3 regions of the Undibacterium sp. Ji83W genome follow, and region 2 is predicted to be linked to each of the others. Evidence: predicted binding sites of a transcription regulator. Region 2 holds the regulator's gene; each other region holds the start of a gene.

Region 1 (4,433 bases), on a different contig from region 2:
TTAATTTTGATAGTGCCTCGATTAAGATTGCAGAGGGAATTTTTACTTCCAGCATGCTTGAAAATAATGGGGAAGTCTTTCAAAGTACAACAAAAATTGTGGAAGAACTGCAGCTCCGATTTGGATACGAACCGGTTTCTACTACCCGGCCAGGTTGGGTCTGATATCAAGTTTCAAGTGGTGATGGTTCCCAAATCGCCCCTCGCTTTTCAACAGCAAGTTAATCAGGAAATGAGATCATGAAAGATGCAACGACAGTTACAACCCTGGTCCCCGGTAAATTAACCGTCTACACTTACGGTGGGTTCGCCCCGGTTTGCTATAAAGACAAGGATAAGGGGCTCACAGGTCTGGACGTCTTCTCCCTGGAAAATTTTGCCGGCAACCTGAAGCTGGAATTAGTATTGAAAGAGCATGACTTCGACGGCATTTGGACTCTGCCCGGCAAGGATCATTGCGATATCGCCGCTGCGGGCATTCAACGACGTAATGATCGGCCTATAGGGGAATATGCGTCATGGAGTGATTCCTACTTTCATGTTCAAAGGTCATTGCTGGTGCGTGCCACGGACAAAGAGACGTTTGACAAATATGAAACCGTGGCAGGCAAAAAAATAGTTGTCACCAAAAAATCAACCGCCGATCTCGATGCACATGCGCGTTACCCTCTTTGTCGCGATACGATCGAGTTTGTCGATCAGTATGTCACTTCCGAGTCTGATGCTCAGGCTGTCATTGTCGAACTCCTCAGGGGTGGAAAGATAGACGCCTTTGCCGAAGGCGATGTCAGCAACAGCTACCTTGCCGAAAAATACGGAGCAGGCAGCTTGGCACTGGCAGATATCCACGATATCGCCGGTACGGACAAAGAGAGCTTCAATTTCGTCACCCGCAATGCCAGTTCAGGATTGCTGGAACAGTTGAATATCTTCATTAAAGATAACAAAGGCCGTTACCCATTGGGTCGGAAGAATATACAAATTAGTTAGTACACCTGCTCAGAAGTATGACCGCAACTCTTCCGTCAGGTACGCCAAGAGTTGCTGTTCGCATTTGTGACCCTAATTGTCCATAGCACGCATAGGTAGCACTTGCGGCCTCAATATCAGGCGGTGCAATTGTTCAGTGCACTGGCTGGGACATAGTCTTTGGAAACAGAAGGCAGGCACGCTCCCGGCAAACGCTTGATCACTTACCTCTCAACGACTCCAGCAATAGTGAGCCTGCTGCCAGCCAGCGCCTTCCCTATACCCGCAAACGACACAACATTGAGCGGTAATTCCAAAAGCACATGTAAAAGGCTCAGGAAGAATAGAACCTGCAATCCCAGATTGTAATCATAAGCATACAAGCCCATCGACAGCAGCCAGATCGCAATTGTCCAAAACAAAGTTTGCCTTGGAACCTTATGCCATTGTATGACCGATGTTTTTGAAAACCAGTTCAAGTAATGATAGGTGTAAGCAAAGGCAATAAACCGCATGATTACAAAACCTGCATTGCTGGTAAAAATCTCGCTGGTCTTTTCTAGCGTATCGAGGTGAAAAATATTGATCAAACTAAAATTCAATAATTCAAATTGAAAATAACTTTTGTGAACATAATCACTCACCGCATACTGCAAGCCCGTTGGCTGGACAAGAAAAAAACTCGCGGCGCATAAGATCAAAACCGCGACAGATAAATATCCCGAGAACGACTTTTCTTTCAATGCACCAAACAGCATAAACGCCATGGTAAAAATAAAGACGTGAATAATGGTGGGAAGAAAAAGACCAATCCAGATTAAATAAGCTGGAGATTTATTGACTACAACTATGGCCAGCAAGGCCAGCACCACAAGCGCAATTCTATAAAGCTTGTCTTCTACCAGCACAAAAATAAGCGACAAAAAAACAGCAAGCGCAACCACGTCTGCGGCAAAAGTGCTGTCTTTGGATAGATGTAAAAAGGCCGGGAAGAACAGCAAAGCAAAGCACAAGCCAATCAAGAAAATAAAGTCGTATCTACCCTTGGTGAAATAATTTTTCTTATGCAGCCAGCCTATTTCGGTCAGGTAATGCAATGGCCCTAGTACACCGTAAGAGAATAAAAATAATTCGAATGGAATGACGAACGCAATAACGCAGGAAAAAATAATTAGGGCGGTGTTGATGTAGTTAATGCGGTTGGCGGTCATAATTTACGGCGGTGATGAAAATAAGAAATTTGACGCTCGATCATGTTAACCGATTCAACATATTCCTGATATAGACAGTCTGCAGATTTTCAACTTCGAATAATGCCTTGCAATGCTGCCGCTATTACTCTGTCTAATGGTCAAAGCATTAAGATTGCATGCTAAACGTAGCTCACGTCAATGCAATTCAAAAAATGATTAAAATTTGCTCCTTTAGTTTCAAAGTGTTAAAAGTGAGTAACTGATTTCGAAGCTAACTAACTGAATATAAAAGCAGTATAATTAATTATAAATTGACATTTTGAAATATGGGTAAAGACACTGCAATCGAATGGACGCATCATACGTTTAACCCTTGGTGGGGTTGCGTAAGGGTCTCTGCTGCCTGTGATCATTGCTATGCGGAAACTTGGGCAAAGCGTTTGGGCGAAGATGTGTGGGGGGCTAAAACAGAACGACGATTCTTTGGTGATGCTCATTGGAAAGAACCGCACAAATGGAATGCAGATGCTGTTGCACAAGGTATTAGAAAGAGGGTTTTCTGTGCATCAATGGCTGACGTATTTGAAAATAGGCCAGATCTTATATCGCATCGACTTAGACTTCTAGAGCTTATTGCTCAGACGCCACAGTTAGATTGGCTTCTGTTAACTAAGCGTATTCACCTAGTAAAGAAGCAACTTCCGAAAGGATATACGTTTCCCTCAAACGTATGGCTCGGAACTACTGTTGAAAATCAAGCCGAAGCCGACAAGCGAATTCGGCACTTATTAGAGTTTACTACCCCTGCTGTCAGATTTTTATCCTGTGAACCATTACTTGGACCAGTTGATTTACAAAAATATCTGAAACGTAACCAAGCTGGCATCCGAGTTGACTGGGTTATTGCTGGGGGCGAGTCTGGTCACGGTTCTCGACCAATGGAGCCTCAATGGCCCGATGAATTGCGTAAACAGTGTAGTGCCGCTAAAGTGGCATTTCACTTTAAGCAGTGGGGGCACTGGGCTCCAATAGAGCTCACTACCGATGTATTGACAAAAAAGACATTAATACATATTGTTCGCCATGGTGATTCCGAGATTCAGCTTGCTGCAGTGGGGAAAGGTAAGGCTGGGAGAGTGCTTGGTGGTCGGCATTGGGATCAGTTTCCGAAACTTCAAAAGAGTAAGTGAACCGTCATCGACTGAAAGGATTTATCCTTGGCGAAAGGCAAGCATTACGACTGGAGGGATGGTCCTGCTGAACTGGATCTTCACAGCCTGACCAAACATGATGTGTTAGTTGGTTACTTGGTTCGATATTTTGAACAGCGTACGCTCAAGGCAAGAGGAATGGAGCGATTTCGTTTGACTTTGGTTGATGGATTTTGTGGTGGTGGCCTATACACAATTCGCGGTACCTCTCAACAAGTACTCGGCTCGCCCCTACGAATGCTTAAAGCTGTCGAAGAGGCTACGACCTTAATTAATCGAGATAGAACGAAGAAATTGGATTTAGATATCCAGTATGTCTTTATTGATAAAAATAAGCATGCGATCGCGTATTTAATGCAGGTGCTTAAATTGCATGGCTATGGTGCCAAGATTGGCAATTCTATACATCTTTTATGTGAGGAATTTGCATCTGCAGCTTCTGCGACTATTGCCCAGGTTGCGCGACACACGCCTCGGGCCGGACGAGCCCTTTTCTTTCTTGATCAATACGGATACACCGATGTTCCGGCGCCGTTAATTCGTCAGATTTTTACAAGTTTGCCACACAGCGAGGTGGTACTTACTTTTCATGTCTCCTCATTTGCAACATACACTAACGATGAATTCGCGGAGCATGTTGGAAAGGCGCTTGCAATTGATGTCCATGAAGCACTTGGCGGCCAAACAATTGAAGACATCAAAGGCAACGATGCAGATTGGCGTCGCTTTATTCAAGGTGCACTATATCAAGCCTTAGTGAGTAAATGTGGAGCACAATTCTTTACACCTTTTTTTATTCGTGGGCAAGGGAGTGGTCATGGCGAATATTGGCTTGTTCACTTATCTCAGCATCACCGCGCTCAGGACGTTATGAAGCAAGTCCATTGGCAGTTTCAAAATCACTTTGTGCATTACGGTGGTGCGGGACTTGATATGCTTGCACCGCACACAATGGGCTTTCGTCAAGAGTTTACTGGAGGTTTTCAGTTTGATGACGTCGCTTTGCATCAATCAAATTCGGCACTAATCCAACAATTGGCCGTAAATATCGCATCAAGAAC
Region 2 (4,433 bases):
TTCAGCGATATCAGCGTTAGTGACGGAACCAAACAAACGGCCATCTACACCAGATTTTTGTGTGATTTGTACGGTCAGACCGGACAGTTTTTCGCCTTGAGCTTGAGCAGTTGCCAATTTGGCTGCTGCTGCTTTTTCCAGTTCAGCGCGTTTTGCTTCGAATTCAGCAACTGCAGCTGTCGTAGCACGACGAGCCATACGTTGTGGAATCAAAAAGTTACGTGCATAGCCGTCTTTAACGCGAACTACATCACCCAGATTGCCGAGATTAACGACTTTATCCAACAGAATAACTTGCATATTTTTCTCCTTTACCTTGTCGTCAATTACGCTGTGTGCAAATCAGTGTATGGCAGCAACGCGAGGTAACGTGCACGTTTGATTGCAGTGTCAACTTGGCGTTGATACAGCGCTTTTGTACCGGTCAAACGTGCTGGCATGATTTTGCCGTTTTCTTGCACGAAATCTTTCAGTGTGTCGATGTCTTTGTAGTCAACTTTTTCTACATGTGCTGCTGTGAAGCGGCAGAATTTTTTGCGCTTGAACAAAGGGTTTTGTTGTTGACGCTTTTGCTTCAATTTGCTTTTGTCGAATTTTTTACCGAATGCCATTTTTGGCTCCTAATCTAGTAAATGTGTCTCGAATTCAGTGATATGAAAAACGAGACTTTTGCTATTGCGATTTTTGCGCGCTAAAAAACCAGTGAATTCCATGAACTGGTCCAGGGCAATTTCTGTAAAACGCTGGGATATTTCACCAGCAGCCATCGCAGAAATTTCAAACTCGACCTGCCGAACTGTGTTCGCCTCACGAGTTTCTGAACTATGCATCAAGGTAGCAGAAGCTATCGGGATACCGGCCGGGGTGTAGCGCAATGCGCTTTTTTCCACAATCCGGGCTACGAGCTTCAGCTGATTCACTATTTTTTACGCGACCTTTGTCAATTATTAAGCAGCAGGCGCTTCAACACGTTGCGCTTTTGCAGCATCTTCTTTCTGAACAGCTTTCATCATAGGAGAAGGTGTTGTTTCTGCTTTTTTCAATTTGACTGTCAGGTGACGCAAAACAGCATCATTGAATTTAAATGCTGTTTCCAACTCAAGCAGAGTCTCAGCATCGCATTCGATGTTCAAGCAAACATAGTGTGCTTTTGCCAGTTTTTGAATCATGTAAGCCAATTGACGACGGCCCCAGTCTTCAACGCGATGGATTTGACCACCACGGGCTACAACACTTGCCTTGTAGCGCTCGATCATTGCAGGAACTTGCTCGCTCTGATCTGGATGTACGATAAATACGATTTCATAATGACGCATATATTCTCCTTGTGGACAATAAAAATAGCCCGCCTCGGCGTCAAGACGAGTGCGGGAAGAGGAAAGCCGACAATAATAACCCAGTTTTTCATATTGATCAATTAGATCAGTGACTTAGGCACTTAATCCGCCAATTCTTCAAGGCAAGTGAGGTATTTTTTTCACATTTATGTGCAATTGAAGGCATTTTGACTTGCATATTCAGCTTTACTGTATAAAAATACAGACTGCTTGTATATACAGCACCTTAACACTAGAAAACGCCATGCTTAAACTCACCGCCCGCCAGGAACAAATCCTGAACCTGATTAAAGACGCCATTCAAAACACGGGCTTTCCCCCTACCCGTGCCGAAATTGCGACAGAATTGGGATTTCGCTCAACCAATGCTGCAGAAGAGCATTTGCAAGCCCTGGCACGCAAAGGTGTCATTGAAATTGCCGCAGGCACTTCACGTGGCATACGTCTGCTGGAGTCTGAGTTGTCCAGCCATATTACGGGCAAGCAACTGGCCCTGCCCCACCCAGCCCTGATGCAGCTGAGCCTGCCGCTGGTAGGGCGCGTCGCCGCTGGCTCGCCGATACTGGCCAGTGAACATATTGAATCCACATATCATGTGGACCCCGCGCTTTTCTCGGCCAAGCCAGACTTTTTGCTGAAGGTACGCGGCATGTCCATGCGCGATGCCGGCATATTTGATGGCGACTTGCTGGCAGTCAAAAAAGCAGACAGCGCCCGTAATGGCCAAATCGTGGTCGCACGTCTGGGTGATGATGTGACAGTGAAGCGCTATAAGAAAACTGGCAACCTGATAGAACTGATGCCAGAAAACCCGGATTACCCTGTCATCAAAATCGGTGATACTGAAGAAGATTTCGCGCTGGAAGGCCTGGCTGTCGGCCTTATGCGCAACTGGGTTTGAGATCCGCCCGGGCGTGATTCAGCCCTCTCATTTGCGTCATGCCCGGGCAGCATCTCAAACTTATTAGCAACTGTAATTAACCACTGATTATTAGCAAGTTTTTATAAGTGACAGGCATAAAAAAACGTCCGGATATCCGGACGTTTTTTCATTTCAGAGCAACAACTTAGTGCTTGACCACCGTAGTATCTGCAGGTGTCTCAGTTGGTGCTGTGGCAGGTGTCGCAGCTACCACTGGAACAGGCTCATCCACCAGAGGAACAGGCTGAGTTTCCAGCGCGATTTCCAGGACTTTGTCTATCCACCTTACCGGGATGATTTCCAGCTTGTTTTTGACATTATCAGGAATCTCTGTCAGATCCTTGGCATTTTCCTCAGGTATCAGCACAGTCTTGATGCCGCCGCGGTGAGCAGCCAGCAATTTCTCTTTCAAGCCACCGATAGGCAATACTTCACCACGAAGTGTAATTTCGCCTGTCATGGCAACATCAGCACGAACCGGGATGCCGGTGAACACTGATACCAGAGCCGTGGTCATGGCGATACCGGCAGATGGACCATCTTTTGGTGTTGCGCCTTCTGGTACGTGAATATGGATGTCACTCTTCTCGAATACATCCGCTTTGATACCCAGACGCTTGGCGCGGCTACGTACCACTGTGCGGGCTGCTTCGATGGATTCTTTCATCACATCACCCAATGTACCTGTGCGAATAACACCACCTTTACCTGGCATGGCTACGGCTTCTATGGTCAGCAAATCGCCACCCACTTCAGTCCAGGCCAAACCAACTACCTGACCAATCTGATTGTCTTTGACAGCTACGCCAAAGTCGTAGCGACGCACACCCAGGTACTTATCCAGATTCTTGGAATTGACCGTCGCTTTTTTCTCGGTCTTTTTCAGCAAGAGCATTTTCACGACCTTGCGGCAAATCTTGGAGATTTCCCTTTCCAGCGAACGCACACCAGCTTCACGTGTGTAATAGCGAATGATGTCGCGCAAGGCACTTTCTGCCACAGTGATTTCGCCGTCTTTCAAACCATTGTTCTTGATTTGCTTGGGCAACAAATAGCGTTGTGCAATGCTGGTCTTTTCATCTTCGGTATAACCCGACAGACGAATGACTTCCATCCTGTCCAGAAGTGCTGGCGGGATATTGTAGGAATTGGACGTCGCTACAAACATCACATCGGACAAATCGAAATCGACTTCGATATAGTGATCCGAGAAAGTGTGATTTTGCTCAGGGTCCAACACCTCCAGCAGGGCAGACGAAGGGTCGCCACGGAAGTCAGCACCCATTTTGTCCACTTCATCCAGCAGGAACAATGGATTACGTACACCGACCTTGGACAGGCTTTGCAAGATCTTGCCTGGCATGGAGCCTATGTAAGTACGACGGTGACCACGAATTTCAGCCTCATCACGCACACCACCCAAGGCCATGCGCACAAACTTGCGGTTTGTTGCACGCGCGATGGATTGCCCCAGCGAGGTTTTACCCACGCCTGGAGGACCTACCAGACACAAAATAGGCGCTTTCAGCTTGTCGACGCGCTGTTGTACTGCAAGATATTCCAGAATGCGTTCCTTGACCTTATCCAGGCCAAAGTGTTCGTCTTCCAATACTTTTTCAGCATTCGTCAAATCATTATTGACCTTGGATTTTTTCTTCCATGGCAAATTGACGATGGTATCGATGTAATTGCGCACGACCGTGGCTTCCGCCGACATCGGCGACATCATTTTGAGTTTTTTCAACTCGTTCTGCGCTTTGTCGCGGGCTTCTTTAGGCATCTTGGCGGCCAGGATTTTTTTCTCCAGTTCGTCAATATCGGCACCTTCTTCACCCTCGCCCAACTCTTTCTGTATCGCCTTGACTTGTTCGTTCAGGTAATACTCGCGCTGGGACTTCTCCATCTGGCGCTTGACGCGACCGCGGATACGCTTCTCAACTTGCAGGATGTCGAGTTCACCTTCGAGCTGACCCAGCAAGTGCTCAAGACGCTTGGCCACGCTGAAAATTTCCAGGATGACTTGTTTTTGTTCCAGCTTCAGAGGCAGGTGCGCAGCGATGGTATCAGCCAGGCGACCAGCATCATCAATACCGGACAGGGATGCCAGAATTTCTGGCGGGATCTTTTTGTTCAGTTTGACGTATTGATCAAATTGCTGAACGATAGTGCGGCGC
Region 3 (4,433 bases), on a different contig from region 2:
CTCGGCGCATCAGAGCGCTTGCTCACCCATGTCAAACTGGTGGGCGAAGCAGCAGATATGCTGATCACCGGGTTTGAAAACATGGATTTGGCATTCGATGCAAATCTGATACGTCTTGGTGCCGCCATCCATGACGCCGGAAAAATCCTGCATCCCAATGAACTGGATGGCCCGGGTTCTTTGCATGAGCCTGCCGGTGAAAAAATGTTGTTGGGTCAAGGTGTGCAGAGTATCGTCGCCCGATGCTGTGTAAGTCATGCGCAATGGCAGGGGGAAGGCCTGAGCCTGGAAGAATTAGCTGTTGCCACTGCTGACAAGTTATGGAAGGGCAAACGTGAAGCTGAGCTGGAATTGAAACTCATCCACGCGATCGCACAGCAAAAGCATATTGACCATTGGGAAATCTTTACTTCACTGGATGATCTATTTGAAACAATTGCTGCCGGGGGCAGCGAAAGACTGGAACGCAGCAGGTATAAAACTAACTCTTAAAATTGCCCAGCCCTGAATTACCCTTTCCTAATTTATTCTTCTCAGAATTACTCTTCCCAAATATCAGGGATCATCAAACAGCATGCCCTGGCTGACCTGGCGCTCGTTGCTGACATCTGCCTCTCTGACGAGGGCACTGGCCCTGACGCCCAGCAAGCGAAAGCGATTTTCCAATGCCACTCTGCGCAGACATTCCCCGGCCGTCCTGCGTATGACGGCAGGATCAGCCGTTGCGACAGGAATGGTAATGTCGCGTGTAGAGATACGAAAATCCGTGTAACGGATCTTGATACCGACGGTTTTGCAGCGGTAACCTTTTTTTGTTAAATCCCTCGCCAGGCGGGTGCAGAGGTCAGTGAATATCTCGCTCAGTACCGCCCTGTCATGTACGGCATGCAAGTCGCGGTCAAATGTGGTCTCTCTGCTGATGACCTTGGGCTCTGATTCAGTGGAAATCTCCCTGTCATCAATGCCACGCGCCGCGTTATACAGCCAACCAGCATAATTACTCCCGAAGGTATTTTGCAGCAAGCCCAGGTCTGCATTTGCCAGCTCGCCAACCGTGTTGATACCCAGGCTTGCCAGGCGCTCAGTTGATTTTGGGCCTATCCCATTCACTTTTTTCACAGGCAGCGGCCATATCCGTGTTGGCACGTCTTCCATACCCAGGATGGTCAGACCGTCAGGTTTATCCAGATCAGACCCGATTTTTGCCAGCAGCTTATTGGGGGCAACACAAATGGAACAGGTAAGGCCAGTTGCCTCTGTGACGGCCTGCTTCAAACTGCTTGCCAGGACGCGTGTTTCTTGCGGATGGTCGCTCAGGTCGATATAGATTTCATCTATACCGCGATTTTCAATTTGGGGAGCAATCTTGCCCACTGCTTCTTTAAAAAGCCGCGAATAATGGCGATAAGAGTCAAAATCGGTAGGAAGCAAGAAAACATCGGGAGCCAGCTTCGCTGCCTTCATGATGCCCATGGCGGAGAATATGCCAAGTGCCCGTGCTGCATAGGTCGAAGTGGTCGCGACCCCACGCCCGACATAGTCTTTTATGCGTGAAAATTCGTGCGTGCCATCGCCTTTTGGGATGGGGCGATGAGCAGAGCCCCCGCCTATGAGTACGGCTTGCCCCTGCAGTTCAGGATACCTCAACAGCTCAACAGAGGCATAAAAAGCATCCATGTCCAGATGTGCGATCCGACGTTGTTTATTATTCATGGCAATCAAAAATCACGTCGAAATACATTATTGAACACATAGTATGGCCTGCCCCCATCATCGCAGGTCGCCAGGTCGCAACACCGCCGTGCTGGCCGGGTTTGTCAACTACAGCCTTGCCAAGCAGCGCAGTATCATCGCGCATCTCAGTCACTGCGCAGAAGCAATCACCATCGCAATGAATTATTTTTTTCAAACACTGTCCCACTCAAACAAATAAGATTAAAAGCTGGAATAAGCTATTTTATCCTGAATCAGGCAAATAACTGAATATACATACAGCAAAATTAGATTTACGTAAAACAAGGAATTACAGCAACATGCTGTTTAAGCTAAGATAGGCTCATCCTGTATTTGCTGCTTACTTCTCACTTATTTGCTGCCGGTTTGCTACTTATTTTCTACTTATTTGCTACATTCCCTCCTGAATTTTCTGACGGATCAATGATGAAAAAACTGCTTTCCCTTATTTTTGCATGCAGTCTGGTATTCGCTATCAACCCGGCCAGCGCCGCCCCACCCCAGGCTTATGATGAAACTGCTGATGCCCAGGCAGCGATCAACAAGGCTCTGGCGGAAGCCAAAAAGACAGATAAAAAAGTCCTGGTCGTCTTTGGTGCCAACTGGTGCAAGGATTGCCTGGAACTCGACAAATCCATGCATGGCAAGAACGAAGCCCTGCTGGCCAGCAAGTTCATCACGGTGAAAGTGAATGTAGGTCAGTTTGATAAAAACAAGGAATTGGTGGATTTCTATGGCAATCCTACCAAGAAGGGTATCCCTGCCGCCGTCTTGCTCAGGCCAGACAATAGTGTGCTGTTCGCTTCCAAAGGTGGTGAATTGTCGAATGCACGCAAGATGAGTGAACAGGGCGTCTACGATTTTTTTGACGAAATCACCGCGCTGTACCATTGACCAGCATGAAAAAGATCACCGGGCATGTCTGAATTACCTGCAATGCCAGCCAATCAAACGCCGTGTGAAACGGAGCTGGAAGTATTGCAGCGCAGTCATGCCCTGTTATCCAATTTCTCACGCTGCCTGCCCGGCATGTTTTATCAATTCCGGCGCTACCCGGATGCCCGTTTTTGCCTGCCTTACGCCAGTGAAGCAGTAGAAGCTTTTTTTGGTGTCAAGGCAGAACAATTACGTGAAGATGCCAGCTTCATGTTTGCCAAAATACATCCCGATGATTTACCCAAAATGATCGCGGCGGTGCGCAAATCCTTTGCTGAGCTCAGCCCCTGGCACCAGGAATATCGCATCATTTCCAAAGGGCAGCCAGACCGTTGGGTGGTGGGTGACGCCACCCCTGAACAACTGCCGGACGGTAGCGTACTCTGGCATGGCTTTCTGAGTGACAATACCGAACGCAAGCTGACCGAGCAAAGATTGCTGGCGGCTGAACGTCAGCGCAGCCTGGTCATGAAAGCCTCGAACCAGGGCCTGTATGACATCAATCTGCAGACAGGTGAAGGTAGCTTCAGTCCTGAATATTTGCAGATGCTGGGTTACGAACCCGGCGACTTTAGTCACCCCCAGCAATTCTGGGATTATTTTTGGGGCACGGGTGTCCATCCCGATGATCTGGCGAATCTGAAACGCGCCTATAAAGCCCATGCTGCGGCCCAGGGTAATGCAGACTACCACGCCGAATTCCGGCAAAAAAACAAGAATGGCGATTGGCGCTGGATCATGTCACTCGGCAGCATTGTTGAGTGGGATAGCAAGGGTAAGCCGTTGCGCATGGTTGGTACCCATATCGATATCACCGAGCGCAAGCAAACCGAGGAAATGCTGAGACACAATCAGGAACTGCTCAAATCCAATAAGAACCGCTATAAGGAACTGGCCAGGGAACTGGAGATCCTCATCACCAATGCACCGGTGGGCATCATGTTTGTCAGCGATGGTGTCATCGTCAGGGCCAACAAGGCGCTGGCAGAATTATGTCGCTTCCCCAATGCCCAGGCCATGATAGGGGTAAAGACCAGCTTCCTGTATCAAGGACTGGACGATTATGAAGCCTTCGCTTCCAAAGTCGCACCTGGCCTGCAGGCCGATGAACTGGTCGGGCTGGAATGGCAGTTACGCAGATTTAATGGTGAATCTTTTACCGGTCGTGTGGCCGGACGTGCCTTGCCAACAGAAAGCTATGTGCGCGGTGCGGTCTGGATGATAGAAGATGTGACAGAGCAGAGAATGACGCTGGATGCCTTGCGCACCAGTGAACAGCGTCTGCAAAGACTGATGAATTCCAGCCTGATCGGGATTATCCAGGGCAATGAAGCAGGCCAGATACTGGATGTGAATGATGTGTTTACCCAGTTCAGCGGCTATGACCGAGACTATCTGCTGACCCGCGATAATCTGTGGGACACCCTGCTTTCTCCACAGGACCTGAAGATTTGCCAGCAGGCCTATAAAGACTTGATACAGACCGGCACCACCGCGCCTTTTGAAATCATGTTGCTGCAAGGCGGAAATGTAGGCGTACCCATCCTGGTCGGTCTCAGTCATCTGGAAAATTCAGAACGTGGCTGGGTTGCCTTTGCCATGGACATCAGCGACCGCTTGCGCATGAACCGTTTGAAGACGGAATTCATTTCCGTCGTCAGCCATGAATTGCGCACGCCACTGACCTCTATCCGTGGTTCCTTGAGTTTGCTCGAGTCCGGCGTCAGTGGTGTCTTGCCCAAACAGGCCGAGCACCTGATACG

The links. The regulator LexA, encoded in region 2, represses DNA repair genes until DNA is damaged. The targets are predictions, from matches to a motif close to ACTGTATNNNNATACAGT.
Region 1: the regulator LexA is predicted to act here: its motif matches at 2,440-2,457, upstream of ACO0LD_RS22725 (DUF5131 family protein).
Region 3: the regulator LexA is predicted to act here: its motif matches at 1,979-1,996, upstream of dinB (DNA polymerase IV).

Annotation. Positions count from the first base shown of each region.
Region 1 covers NZ_JBMPOZ010000016.1:113,279-117,711, reverse strand. The annotation lists gene ACO0LD_RS22735 (substrate-binding periplasmic protein) at 240-989, shown strand; gene ACO0LD_RS22730 (hypothetical protein) at 1,193-2,179, opposite strand; gene ACO0LD_RS22725 (DUF5131 family protein) at 2,488-3,351, shown strand; gene ACO0LD_RS22720 (three-Cys-motif partner protein TcmP) at 3,379-4,433, shown strand, end outside.
Region 2 covers NZ_JBMPOZ010000009.1:40,123-44,555, reverse strand. The annotation lists gene rplI (50S ribosomal protein L9) at 1-300, opposite strand, end outside; gene rpsR (30S ribosomal protein S18) at 327-611, opposite strand; gene priB (primosomal replication protein N) at 621-920, opposite strand; gene rpsF (30S ribosomal protein S6) at 948-1,316, opposite strand; gene lexA (transcriptional repressor LexA) at 1,582-2,238, shown strand; gene lon (endopeptidase La) at 2,405-4,433, opposite strand, start outside.
Region 3 covers NZ_JBMPOZ010000004.1:317,522-321,954, forward strand. The annotation lists gene ACO0LD_RS10420 (HD domain-containing protein) at 1-492, shown strand, start outside; gene dinB (DNA polymerase IV) at 556-1,713, opposite strand; gene ACO0LD_RS10430 (thioredoxin family protein) at 2,158-2,628, shown strand; gene ACO0LD_RS10435 (PAS domain-containing protein) at 2,653-4,433, shown strand, end outside.